DNA from 3 places in the Pantoea sp. App145 genome. Region 2 is predicted to be linked to each of the others. Evidence: predicted binding sites of a transcription regulator. Region 2 holds the regulator's gene; each other region holds the start of a gene.
The links. The regulator PurR, encoded in region 2, represses purine synthesis genes. The targets are predictions, from matches to a motif close to CANGCAAACGTTTGCNTG.
Positions count from the first base shown of each region.

Region 1 (4,612 bases), 1.5 Mb from region 2:
ACATTGGTGATGGCAAAACCGCACCGGTTGATTACAAGTTCCATATGTTTAATAAACGCGATGGCAACTTCGAGTTTGTGTTGCAGGTGATTTATAATCGATGCAATCCACTGATATCAATGAATTTTTATGTGAATAACTTGAATGAGGCCTATCATAAAATCCGTGATACCGGATTGGATATCTCGTCGCAGTTGGCAGCGCTGCAACATGCCTTAGCGTTGAGTAAGAAACTGGCGAGTGACTTCGATTATGTTCGTGTTGACTGGTATATCCACGAACAGCAGGTTTACTTTGGCGAGCTGACTTTTACGCCTGGCGCTGGGATGGTTACCGGACTGGATCGTGGGCTTAATCAGATGATGGGTGATATGTGGATTCAGGACCGTCTCGGTGCGAAGACGCCGGGCGGTACGGTGGGGGATGTCAAGATCCCGGCCGTGTTGAAGAAAATTTGAAATCACACAGCAAAATAAAAAACCCCGCGATGCGGGGTTTTTTATTGGTGGAAATCAGGGCATTGGCCAATCGGCAGGGGTCTGGCTCATCACCTCGACGAAGGCGTTTTTGGTGATTTCCATAAAGTTATGCAGATTTTCCATGCTCAGGGTGATTCCCAGCAGGCCGGTGACAAACCAGCAGGACATGCCCAGGCCGATTCCGCCGCACATCAGCGCCATCACATGGTGGCTGTTCTGACGAAAACGAATTTTCAGGGTGCTGGCGAAAAACATCATTATTGCGCTCAGCAATTCCCAGCGCATAACGATAAGACTGGTGGTTAAAGTAGCCATCTGCAACGAACCTCTATGAATCAGTAACATCCCTGACATTCATCGGACATCACTGGCGGCAAAGAAGGAAGGTCAGGGAGGCCCTTCAGGCCGTCGTATTACGCATTATTTTGTGACTTGGGTCACATTATATCATTCGATTTGAAATTTTGAACAAAATTTATACCTTGTATGGTAGAAAAAATTTTATCGAAGTCAGATGCGGCATTTATGTGGATTGTGCAAATAATTGCACGGGTGGGTAGCGGCGCGATTTATCGCGCGCCTGACAGGCAGGGTGCGCCCGCAGGGGGGCGCGCAGAGAGGATTAGCGGATCGGGCAGCACTCGCCGGTGGTTCGCTGGGTAAAGCTGGCCAGATTTTCGTTGCAATCAAAGCTCACCAGGCGTGGACGCTGGATCATCGCCTGACGACGCATGGTGTGGCGATAGGCAGTCGGTGTTTGCGAGAACTGACGACGAAACACGCGGGAAAACGTCTGTTGCGAGTCATAACCGTACTGCATCGCGATATCAAATACCGGGCGTTGCGTCTGGCGCAGTGCTTCTGCTGCCAGCGTTAAACGCCGTTCGCGGATATAGCCGCCCAATGTTTGTTTCGTCACGGTACGGAACATACGTTGCAGGTGCCATTTGGAATAACCTGATTTGGCCGCTACTTCATCAATTGACAGGGTTTTATCCAGATTCTGATCGATCCAGTGCGTCAGTGAATGAATGATTTCCTCTTGCATCATAACCACATCCTTCTGAGTAGAGATTCGAAGTTTCAATGGGGAGCGAGTATAATTCCTCAAGTTAACTTGAGGTAAAGAGCCAAATGAAAAAAGAACGCAACTACCCGAAGCCGGTGCTGACGCCGGGCGAAGTAGCGAAACGCAGCGGCGTGGCCGTCTCGGCGCTGCACTTTTATGAGACCAAAGGATTGATCTCCAGCACGCGCAATAACGGCAATCAGCGGCGTTACAGCCGCGATGTGCTGCGTCGCGTGGCGATCATTAAAATCGCGCAACGTATCGGCATTCCTCTCGCCACGGTAAGCGATAGCCTGATGCATGTACCCGCCAACAAACGTATGTCGACCCAGGAATGGGATGCGCTGACCCAGCACTGGCGCGAGGAGCTGGATAAACGCATCGAAACACTTACGCGGCTGCGTAACGATCTCGACGGGTGTATTGGTTGCGGTTGTCTGTCGATGCGCGATTGTCCGCTGCGTAACCCCGGTGACCGTCTGGCAGAGCAGGGGTCGGGCGCTGTGTTACTCGATCCGCAACAGGACGAGCAGAAACGCTGAGACGCCATCATCTATACTTGCCGGGTCAATCCATTGGTCAGGAAGCCATGATGATCACCGTTCACCATCTTGAAAATTCCCGTTCACATCGGGTGCTGTGGCTGCTGGAAGAGTTATCGGTGCCTTATCAAATCAAGCGCTACCAACGTGAAGGCACCTTGCTGGCACCGGAGTCGCTGAAAAAAGTCCATCCTCTGGGCAAATCCCCGGTGATCACCGATGGCAATCGGGTGGTGGCGGAGTCCGGGGCCATCCTCGAATATCTGGCAGAAAAATATGACGTCGAGTATCGGCTGAAACCTGCCGATGAGGATGCGCAGATTCAGGCCCGCTACTGGCTGCATTACGCCGAGGGATCGCTGATGCCGTTGCTGGTGATGAAACTGGTGTTCGGCCAGTTGGGCAAAAAGCCGGTGCCCTGGCTGCTGCGTCCGGCGGGCAGGGCGCTCAGCGCGGGTATCCAGAAAGCCTGGCTGAACAAGCAGCTGGCGCTGCATGGCGGCGTGATTGAGCAACATCTCAGCCAGCATCCTTACTTTGCCGGTCATCGTTTCACCATCGCCGATATCCAGATGAGTTTCCCGTTGCTGGCGATGCGCGCGCGTACCGGTCTGCGCGATATGCCCGCCAGTCTGCGCTGGCTGGAAGGGATGGAACAGCGGGCAGCCTGGCAGCGGGCGCTGGAGCAGGGCGGCCCGATAAATTTCAGCGGTTAAATCCGTTATGCCAGATTATCAGTTGAAAACCGCCGGTCATTCACCGGATAATCGTTTGCCTTTTTTCTGAGTTTCCCCTTTTACGACCAGAAATACGCGGCTACGTAAACGTTTGCTTTGTTTCTTCACCGGAGAGACGTGCACCAGGACGGCAGGCAAACGGTAGCCGTGCGGCCACTCACAACACAAAAAATGCAGAGGATTAATTATGTCTGGCGATTCTCGCCCGGCCAGTGGAAAACTGGACGCCTGGTTTACTATTTCAGCACGCGGTAGCAGCGTGCGTCAGGAAGTGCTGGCAGGGTTAACCACCTTCCTGGCAATGGTTTATTCCGTCATTGTGGTGCCGGGTATGCTCGGTAAAGCAGGCTTTTCTCCGACGGCGGTCTTCGTCGCGACCTGCCTGGTGGCAAGCTTCGGTTCCATCCTGATGGGGTTGTGGGCCAACCTGCCCATGGCTATCGGTTGCGCTATCTCGCTGACCGCCTTCACCGCCTTCAGCCTGGTGCTGGGGCAGCATATCAGTGTGCCGGTTGCCCTTGGGGCGGTGTTCCTGATGGGGCTGCTGTTTACCGTGATCTCTGCCACCGGCATTCGTGCGTGGATTCTGCGTAACCTGCCGATGGGTGTCGCGCATGGCACGGGCATCGGTATCGGCCTGTTTCTGCTGCTGATCGCTGCCGATAGCATTGGCCTGGTGGTGAAAAATCCGGCGGCGGGCTTACCGGTAGAGCTGGGGCACTTCGCCTCCTTCCCGGTGATCATGGCGCTGGTCGGGCTGGCAGCCATCTTCGGTCTGGAAAAACGTCGTGTACCGGGCGGCATCCTGCTGACCATTGTCGGGATCTCGATTGTCGGATTGATTTTCGACCCGGCGGTGAAGTTCCAGGGGCTGTTTGCCATGCCGAGCCTGAAAGATGCCAGCGGCCAGTCGCTGGTGTTTAGCCTCGACATCATGGGCGCGCTGAAACCGGCAGTGTTGCCAACGGTGCTGGCGCTGGTCATGACCGCTGTGTTTGATGCTACTGGCACCATTCGCGCGGTGGCCGGGCAGGCCAATTTGCTGGATAAAGACGGGCAGATCATTAACGGCGGTCGTGCTCTGACTACCGACTCGGTCAGCAGCCTGTTTGCCGGCCTGGTGGGCGCATCTCCGGCAGCGGTGTACATCGAATCTGCGGCAGGTACGGCGGCGGGTGGCAAAACCGGTCTGACGGCGATTGTGGTTGGCCTGCTGTTCCTGGTGATTCTGTTTATGTCGCCGCTGGCGTATCTGGTCCCTGCTTACGCCACCGCGCCTGCGCTGATGTACGTGGGTCTGCTGATGCTGAGCAACGTGGCGAAGATCGATTTCAACGATTTTGTTGATGCCATGTCCGGCCTGCTGACGGCGGTGTTTATCGTGCTGACCTGCAACATCGTCACCGGCATCATGCTTGGCTTTGCTGCGCTGGTGATTGGTCGCCTGTTTGCCGGTGAGTGGCGTAAGCTGAATTTTGGCACCGTGGTGATTGCTGTGGCGCTGGTGGCTTTCTACGCCGGTGGCTGGGCCATCTGATCTGAAAATCTCCTGAAGTCCGAATTATTATCTTTCCTTGCTGTGCCGCACGTCGGGTTTTCCTGTCGTGCGGCATTTTGTTTTACACTTTCCGTTGCTACAACATCGCTTTAACGATTACGATTCGCCTAAGGAAAGCATGGAAATCTTCTTTACTATTCTCATCATGACGCTGGTGGTGTCGCTCTCCGGCGTCGCGGCACGAATTTTACCTTTTCAAATCCCACTGCCGCTGGTGCAGATTGCTG
Region 1 covers NZ_CP133290.1:2,446,884-2,451,495, reverse strand. Annotated here, with positions in the region: gene RCF31_RS11210 (ATP-grasp fold amidoligase family protein) at 1-458, shown strand, start outside; gene RCF31_RS11205 (YjcB family protein) at 513-794, opposite strand; gene soxS (superoxide response transcriptional regulator SoxS) at 1,102-1,530, opposite strand; gene soxR (redox-sensitive transcriptional activator SoxR) at 1,614-2,090, shown strand; gene RCF31_RS11190 (glutathione S-transferase family protein) at 2,141-2,806, shown strand; gene RCF31_RS11185 (NCS2 family permease) at 3,015-4,364, shown strand; gene RCF31_RS11180 (Na+/H+ antiporter) at 4,504-4,612, shown strand, end outside.
Region 1: a site for PurR is predicted at 2,959-2,976, ahead of RCF31_RS11185 (NCS2 family permease). Genes of this name have one in related genera too.

Region 2 (4,612 bases):
ACTTCTCAGCAGTTTCTTTAATCAGCGGTTGCAGCTCACCACGCTGGAACATCTCAACGATGATGTCGCAACCACCGACCAGCTCGCCATCGACCCACAGCTGCGGGAACGTTGGCCAGTTGGCATATTTCGGCAATTCAGCACGGATATCCGGGTTTTGCAGGATATCAACATACGCGAAGCGCTCACCACAGGCAGACAGAGCCTGCACCGCCTGCGCAGAGAAACCGCAGCTTGGCAGTTTCGGCGAACCTTTCATATACAGCAGGATCGGGTTTTCTGCGATCTGGCGCTGAATTTTTTCAACAGTACTCATTTTTGCCTTCCTTAATTCCTCACTTCGTGTTTGTTTATTGTAGCGACTTCACCCCCGCACTGAAAACGGGATTTTGCTTCTCAGCGACCTTAATCGCCATGTTTGTTAAGTTCCAGCGCAACAAATAACATTTTCATATCATTAGCAAGCATGAACCGATTAATAATTGGCAATAATTATGCTGCGTTAACCGGCTGAAATCGCTCATTTTTGCCCCAGATACCATCTGGTAACAGATTAATCGAAAAATGCCTTACCTTTTGGAAAAAAAGTGGATTAGAATCAATTCCGGCGCTGATCATTGATCAGATTTTTCTAACTTGCCGCAGGCTGTTTTATCGCAGACTGCTTAACCTGTAACCGGACTATGCGTTTACTTATTACGCTTTTTATGCTGGCTTTCGCCCAACTGTTTTTTAATGTGGCTTCTGCGTCACCGCATGCGCCCATCAATGCCAGTTTGCATAATGCAGAGAAAAAAAGTGCACGCGAAGATGAGCGCCGTAAACGACGCCCGGTCAAGACCAGCACCAAAAAATCACGCCTTACCAGCAGTGTTCATAAGTTAAGACTGAAGAAACCCACCAAAACCGAAACTGCGCTGCACAAAACTACCCGCAGAAAAACCCTGCTGAAGTCGCCGATCAAAAAATATGGTCATCAGCGCGTGGCGAAAGTCACATCTGAGCAGGATGACGCCAGCGACCTCACCACCATCAGGATGAGCAAATCACACCGGCAGCGCTATCAAAAGGCGCGTGAAACGGCGATGAACAAATTAATGGGTCAGATCGGTAAACCCTACCAGTGGGGTGGTACTTCACCACATACCGGTTTCGATTGCAGTGGTCTGGTGTGGTATGCCTATAAAGACCTGGTGAAATACAAATTCCCACGCACCGCTAACGAAATGTATCACCTGCGTGATGCGGCACCGATTAAACGCGATATGCTGGAGAAAGGAGATTTGGTGTTCTTCCGCATTAACCATCGCGGTACCGCTGACCATGTGGGTGTTTACCTTGGCAACGGCAAGTTTATTCAGTCACCGCGTACCGGTAAAGATATTCAGATTAGCGCATTAGGTGAAGATTACTGGCAGAAGCATTATGTCGGTGCACGCCGCATGATGACGCCAAAAACCATTCGCTAAGCGGTCACCGCGCAATAAAAAGCCGGACACTGAAATTTCAGGTCCGGCTTTTTTATTAATGAAGGATCGCGGTGAAGCTGAACACGATGATCATTAACAGCGCGCCAACGGTAGTACCCAGCGCGAGTTTCAGGTCTGTACTCATCACAACTCCTTAGTCACATTAATTGAAGGGTTAATGTAATTTTCGCACAGCCCCCGGCAAAAATCTCGTGTTATCCGCGTCAGCTTGCTAGAATCGCCGCCTTTCGTTGCGCAACAGATTTTGCGCACGCTGTGTTTGTGGCCTGTTAAAGTGATTTAGACTCAGAGTTAACGCCTTTTTCTTCGCCATTTGCCCCAAAAATTGGGGCGCAAAACCATTAGCAGACGCAAACGTTTAACAATATACTTATCAGTAAGTTGCGATAAGCCCGGGAGTACCATTTTCATGGCAACAATTAAAGATGTGGCGAAACGCGCCGGTGTCTCCACCACCACGGTTTCGCATGTCATCAACAAGACGCGTTTTGTCGCGGAAGAGACGCGTAACGCCGTATGGGAAGCGATCAAAGAACTGCACTACTCGCCCAGCGCCGTGGCGCGTAGCCTGAAGGTCAACCACACCAAAACACTGGGATTGCTCGCCACCTCCAGCGAAGCCCCCTATTTCGCGGAAATCATCGAAGCGGTAGAAAACCACTGTTTCGACCGCGGCTACACGCTGATTCTCGGCAATGCGCATAACGATCTGCAAAAGCAGCGTGCTTATCTCTCGATGATGGCGCAAAAGCGCGTCGACGGTTTATTGGTGATGTGTTCCGAATATCCGGACGACCTGCTCACCATGCTGGAAGAGAACCGCAATATTCCGATGGTGGTGATGGACTGGGGCGAGTCTCGCGGTGATTTCACCGATACCGTGCAGGATAACGCCTTCCAGGGCGGCTATCTTGCGGGACGTTACCTGATTGAACGTGGACATCGCGACATTGGTGCCATCCCCGGCCAGATGGAGCGCAACACTGGCGGCGGTCGTCATGCTGGTTTTATGCAGGCACTGCATGAAGCCGGTATTACCGTTCGTCCGGAATGGATTGTGCAGGGCGACTTCGAACCAGAATCCGGTTATCAGGCGATGCAGCAGATCCTCAACCAGAAACAACGTCCGACGGCGGTGTTTTGTGGCGGCGATATCATGGCGATGGGCGCGATTTGTGCCGCCGATGAAATGGGGCTGCGTGTGCCACAGGATATTTCGGTGATTGGCTATGACAACGTGCGCAACGCCCGGTATTTCACCCCAGCGCTGACGACCGTTCATCAGCCGAAAGCGCAGCTGGGAGAAAAAGCACTGGAAATGCTGCTCGATCGCATCACCAGTAAACGCGAAGAGCCGCAGACCATCGAAGTGCAGCCAACATTGATTGAACGCCGCTCAGTCGCTGACGGCCCGTTCCGCGATTATCGTCGCTAAGCTATCGTTTCGCTCAACCACTCATGGTTGAGCGTTTCAGCATCGCCCAGATAATCCAGCAGCCAGCTTAATGCCGGTGAAGCGCGTTGTTCCGACCAGCTGACGCAGCAGGGACTCTCCGGGAAAGGCGCAGGCAGCGTCAGTTCGGTTAACTCGCCACTATCCAGCAGTCGCCGGGCTAAATGGCCCGGCACCATGCCCACGCACAAACCTGCCCGCAGGCAATCCATCCCGGTTTCCCACTCCGGTACCACCAGACGCCGCTGGTTATCCAGCGTCCAGGTCATACGCCGCGGCAGCGCCCGCGACGTATCCTCCAGCACCAGCGAAGGCCACGTCCGTAAGGTTTCTTCATCCAGCTGGGTACTTTTTGTCAGGGGATGCCCGGGACTGACCACGCAACGCCAGTTCAGCGCGCCCATATCCTGGAAGGCGAAACGCCCACCGACCGGAATGGCTTGGGTGGCCCCAATCGCCACATCGACCCGTCCATCAGCCAGCGCATCCCAGACCCCGTTGAACACTTCATAGCTGATAATCAGCTCCATATCCGGGAAGTGACGGTAGAAATCCTTTACCAGTTGCCGGGTACGCTGCGGTTTAACGATACAGTCAACCGCGATACTCAACTGACCACGCCAGCCGTTAGCCAGTTGCTGGCACTGGCGTCGGGTTGCCAGCATTTTTTTGATAACACTCCGGCCTTCACGCACGAAATGCTCACCCGCTGCCGTCAATACCACCTCCCGGTGCTGCCTTTCAAACAAAGGCACGGCCAGCCAGGTTTCCAGCTGGCGTACCGTATAGCTGATGGCAGAGGGCACGCGATGCAACTCCTGCGCCGCTGCGCTAAAACTGCCGCTGCGAGCCACCGCATCCACCACTTCAAGCGCGTATTCAGACCACATGATTTTGCCTGCAAAATTTTTGATAGCACTTCGCAAATATTAGCGTTTCACAAAGACTGCCGCACCCTTTTACACTCCCCGGCGTTCAATTTGTCTAATGAGAATCACCATGTTGTCATCAAAAGGATTTTTGCCTTACCTTGCTTTGCTAAGCATGCTCGGCTTTCTTGCTACGGATATGTACCTGCCGGCCTTCGGTGCCATGCAGCAGGATTTTGCCACTGCCCCTGGCACCATCAGCGCCAGCCTGAGCCTGTTCCTCGGTGGCTTTGCCTGTGCGCAGGTCTTCTGGGGTCCGTTGTCTGACCGCTTTGGTCGCAAACCCATTCTGCTGGCCGGATTAGTGATCTTCGCGCTGGGCTGTCTCGGCATGTTGTGGGTAACCGATGTGCGACTGATGCTGGCACTGCGTTTTGTCCAGGCGCTGGGTGTATGCGCGGCGGCTGTCAGCTGGCAGGCGCTGGTGGTTGATCGCTATCCACAGGCGCAGGCGAACAAAGTTTTCGCCACCATTATGCCGCTGGTGGCGTTGTCACCGGCGCTGGCCCCGTTGCTGGGAGCCTGGCTGATGGGCCATTTCCACTGGCGTAGCATTTTCCTGCTGCTGACGCTGGTCACGCTGGTGTTGCTGGTCGGTACCCTGCAACTGGCGAATCCTACCCGCACTCAGGCGGCACGCGCACCACAGCCCGGATGGTTGACGTTACTGGCTTCAAAGGTCTACAGCGGCAATGTGCTGATTTATTCTGCCTGCTCCGCCAGCTTTTTCGCCTGGCTGA
Region 2 covers NZ_CP133290.1:979,099-983,710, forward strand. Annotated here, with positions in the region: gene RCF31_RS04355 (Grx4 family monothiol glutaredoxin) at 1-316, opposite strand, end outside; gene RCF31_RS04360 (C40 family peptidase) at 684-1,469, shown strand; gene RCF31_RS04365 (YnhF family membrane protein) at 1,525-1,614, opposite strand; gene purR (HTH-type transcriptional repressor PurR) at 1,900-2,925, shown strand; gene punR (DNA-binding transcriptional activator PunR) at 2,922-3,833, opposite strand; gene punC (purine nucleoside transporter PunC) at 3,943-4,612, shown strand, end outside.

Region 3 (4,612 bases), 1.1 Mb from region 2:
CAGGATGCGCAGGGTGAATTGCGCAACCTGCCGTTACCGCAGGTGCCGTTACCCAATGCCGCGACCGCGCTTATCGCGCTGCGTGCGTCGGGTTTACCGGTTAGCGAGGCGATTATTCGTCAGCATCTGCCGCTGGCTATTTTACCGGGTCGTTTCCAGACGGTCAGTGAATCACCTCGTGTGATCCTGGATGTAGCACATAATCCCCATGCCGCTTATTATCTGGCTTCACGTCTGGCGGAACTGCCGCGTTCCGGTAAGGTTCATGCGGTGGTAGGTATGCTGCATGATAAAGATATCGCGGGAACGCTGGCGGCGCTGGCACCCCAGGTGGATAGCTGGTACTGCGCTCCCCTTGAGGGTCCACGCGGTGCGACAGCGGAGCAGCTGATTGCCCATCTGGCGAGTGGTGAAGCATTTGCTACCGTGGATGCTGCCTGGCAGGCAGCGCGGTTGCAGGCGCATCCCGAGGATGTGATTCTGGTGTGTGGTTCTTTCCACACCGTGGCACAGGTAATGGAATCGATGGCAGCGGAGAACGGCAGTGGCAAGTAAGTTTCAGAACCGTTTGGTTGGCACAGTGATTCTGGTGGCGGTTGGCGTCATCGTCTTACCTGGCCTGCTGGATGGCAAGAAAAAGCACTACAAAGAGGAGTTCGCTGCCATTCCGCTGGTGCCGAAACCGGATGATCAGCAGGACAGCGAGATGGTGCCACCGGTCACCCAGCCGTTGCCTGCTCAGCCGCCGGAAGGCGCGGGTACGACGACCGAGCCGAGTGCGACCAATAGCAAAACGTCCACCAGTCCGGCAGAGAGCGGCAATACTCAGCCAGCTCAGAATAGCGAACCCAGCGTGGTGACGCCGCCGCCGGTCCATCAAAGCGCGCCGGTACAGACGCCGAAACCCAAACCCGTTGAGCAGCCTAAGCCAAAACCGATTGAGCAACCCAGGCCGAAACCGGTTGAGCCTAAGCCGGTGGAACAGCCGAAACCGGTCGAAACGCCGAAGCAGAGTGAAGCAGAAGCGCCAGCACCCGCGGGTCAGGCTTATGTGGTGCAGCTCGGGGCGTTGAAAAACGCAGCGAAGGTCAACGAGATTGTGGCGCAGTTGCGTCTCTCGGGCTATCGCGCCTTTACGGTGCCATCAACGCCGGTTCAGGGCCAGATCACCCGTATTTATGTCGGGCCGGATGCGTCAAAAGCGAAGATGCAGGCGGCGCTGGGTGAGCTGAAAAACCTTTCCGGACTCGGTGGGGTCGTCAAACCGTACAGCACGCGCTAAACCGTTGATAAGCCGCGCCGATAGCAGAAAAAGGCGCGGCATAGCACAGGTTGTTCATCAAATTGATGACAGAAAAATTATTTTATTTCAGTTGGTTACCTTGCTGAGATACGTCGGGGCGAGGTGATTTTTTTTCTTCGCCCTTTTTATGGATACGGAACCGGAAAACCCTACGCAAACGTTTTCTTTTTCTGTTAGAATGCGCCCCGAACTGGATGCAGGGGTGCAATCGCGCTGGCGCTGGAAGAGTTCATGATCTGGATTGATTACGTCATTATTGCGGTAGTTAGTTTTTCGGCTCTGGTCAGCCTGGTTCGCGGGTTTGTCCGGGAAGCCTTATCTCTCGTTACCTGGGGATGTGCGTTTTTTGTCGCCAGTCACTACTACGCCTACCTTGCAGTCTGGTTTACAGGTTTTGACGACGAACTGGTTCGTAACGGTATCGCTATCGCGGTACTGTTCGTTGCTACCCTGATTGTGGGTGCCATCGTGAACTATGTGATCGGCACGCTGGTTGAAAAGACCGGCCTGTCGGGAACCGACAGGGTGTTGGGGGTCTGTTTCGGGGCGTTGCGTGGCGTGCTAATCGTTGCCGCTATTCTCTTCTTCCTTGATACATTCACCGGCTTCTCGAAAAGCCCGGACTGGCAGCAGTCCCAACTCATTCCCCAGTTCAGTTACATCATCAGGTGGTTTTTTGACTATCTGAAAAGCACGTCGAGTTTTTTACCCCGGTGACGCCACCGGGAGTGCGGCTAATGAGGAAATGACAACATGTGCGGTATTGTTGGTATCACCGGTTTTATGCCAGTAAACCAGTCGATCTATGACGCGTTAACGGTGCTGCAGCACCGCGGGCAGGATGCCGCCGGCATTTGTACCATCGATGCGCTTAACTGCTTTCGTTTGCGCAAAGCCAATGGGCTGGTGAGCGATGTCTTCGAAGCACGCCACATGCAGCGTTTGCAAGGCAACATCGGGATTGGTCACGTACGTTATCCGACAGCAGGCAGCTCCAGTGCCTCTGAAGCGCAACCTTTCTATGTGAACTCCCCTTACGGCATTACGCTGGCGCACAACGGTAACCTGACCAACGCGCACGAACTGCGTAAGCAGCTGTTCGAAGTGGGTCGCCGTCACGTCAACACCACCTCTGATTCCGAAATCCTGCTCAACATCTTTGCGCAGGAGCTGGACCGTTTTCAGCATTACCCACTGGAAGCTGACAACATTTTTGCCGCGGTGGCTGCCGTGCACCAGCAGGTGCGTGGTGCTTACGCGGTGGTTTCGATGATTATCGGTCATGGCATGGTTGCCTTCCGCGATCCTAACGGCATCCGTCCGCTGGTGCTGGGTAAACGCCAAATCGCCGATGGCCGTATCGAGTATATGGTCGCGTCTGAAAGCGTGGCGCTGGATACGCTGGGCTTTGAGTTCATTCGTGATGTGGCACCGGGTGAAGCGGTCTACATCACCGAGCAGGGCCAGCTCTCCACGCGTCAGTGTGCTGAGAACCCGAAAAGCAATCCGTGCCTGTTCGAGTACGTCTACTTTGCGCGTCCGGACTCCTTCCTCGACAAAATTTCGGTCTACAGTGCGCGCGTACGTATGGGCACCAAGCTGGGTGCGAAGATCGCGCGTGAGTGGGAAGATCTTGATATCGATGTGGTGATCCCGATTCCGGAAACCTCTACCGATGTGGCGCTGGAAATCGCCCGTATCCTCGATAAGCCTTATCGTCAGGGATTTGTGAAAAACCGCTACGTTGGCCGTACCTTCATCATGCCGGGCCAGCATCTGCGTCGCAGCGCGGTACGCCGCAAGCTGAACGCCAACCGTGCTGAGTTCCGTGATAAGAACGTGCTGTTGGTGGATGACTCTATCGTGCGTGGTACCACCTCGGAACAAATTATCGAGATGGCACGCGAAGCGGGTGCGAAGCGCGTCTATCTGGCTTCAGCCGCGCCGGAAATTCGTTTCCCGAACGTGTATGGCATCGATATGCCGAGCGCGACCGAGCTGATCGCCCATGGTCGTGAAGTGGAAGAGATTCGTCAGCTGATTAAAGCCGATGCGTTGATTTTCCAGGACCTCGACGATCTGATCGAAGCTGTACGCGAAGAGAACCCGGATATCGCGCAGTTTGAGTGTTCGGTCTTTAACGGTATTTACGTCACCAAAGACGTTGACCAGCGTTATCTTGACTATCTCCAGTCACTGCGTAATGACGATGCAAAAGCCATCGCACGTCAGACTGAAGTGGAAGGTCTGGAATTACATAACGAAGGTTAAATTGCATTGCCCGCTTTTTAATTAAAAGCGGGCATTTTATTATTATCTCCCATCAGAAATAAAACCTCCTGCCCCTCGTGTCATTCTTGATATAAAACCCTCACTTTCCTGTTTATCCAGTAGCAGAATTTTATCAGGCTATAGCTTAGTGCTGGCCATGTTCCTCTTACTCATAATAAGGAGGTGAATTAATCTGAATTCAGTGAACTAATTATTTAGTAAATCATAAATAAAAATCATGCTTCCGGGATTGATGATGAAATCATGACAATCTCATTAACTGTTTTGATACCTCGCGTTTGAAAATGCCGCAGGGAAAACGTGGTGAAAAATAATTTCAACTCACCCCGCTTTTCATCCTTTAGTTCAGCATTTCAATTTACTGGGGTAATTTCAAATGACGTCTGGAAAGAGATTTAAACTTTCGGCTATTACAACCGCTATTCTTGTGCCACTTTCCCTTTCATTAGTATGCCTGCCCGCCAGTGCATTCAGCGAGCGGGGGAATTATCAGGAAACCACGGTTCAATCCGTAAAATTAAAGCCGGATGAAAATATTCAGGATATTGCGCGTGCAAATAAAATCTCGGTTGATCACTTGTGGGAGATTAATTCTTTTGCGTTTAGCGACAAAGCCACCTTCCTCGCTGCTACTACGGGCCAGACTGTCTGGCTGCCGGTAAAAAAATCAGCTGTACAGCCGCAGACGCAACAGACGAAGCAACCGGAGCCGGTGCGTAAGGCCGAGAGTAAATCGAATTCACGCAATATGGATGCGCGTCAGTTTGGCCAGAACCAGCTTTCTGCATTAGCAGGGCAGCAGGCGGAAGAGTGGTTAGACGGTTTCGGTGGTAGCTCACGAATTTCCATCAGTTCGGACAAAGATTTTTCTGACTACAACTATTCCGGCGATGTGCTGGTACCCCTGTGGGACAGCCGCCAAAATATTCTGTTGTTTACCCAGCTCGGCGCGCGTCGTGTTGACGATCGCAACACCGGCAATATCGGCCTCGGCATCCGTTATTTTGCGGATGGCTG
Region 3 covers NZ_CP133290.1:4,172,804-4,177,415, forward strand. Annotated here, with positions in the region: gene folC (bifunctional tetrahydrofolate synthase/dihydrofolate synthase) at 1-555, shown strand, start outside; gene dedD (cell division protein DedD) at 545-1,282, shown strand; gene cvpA (colicin V production protein) at 1,535-2,020, shown strand; gene purF (amidophosphoribosyltransferase) at 2,057-3,574, shown strand; gene RCF31_RS19370 (inverse autotransporter beta domain-containing protein) at 4,173-4,612, shown strand, end outside.
Region 3: a site for PurR is predicted at 1,454-1,471, ahead of cvpA (colicin V production protein). Genes of this name have one in related genera too.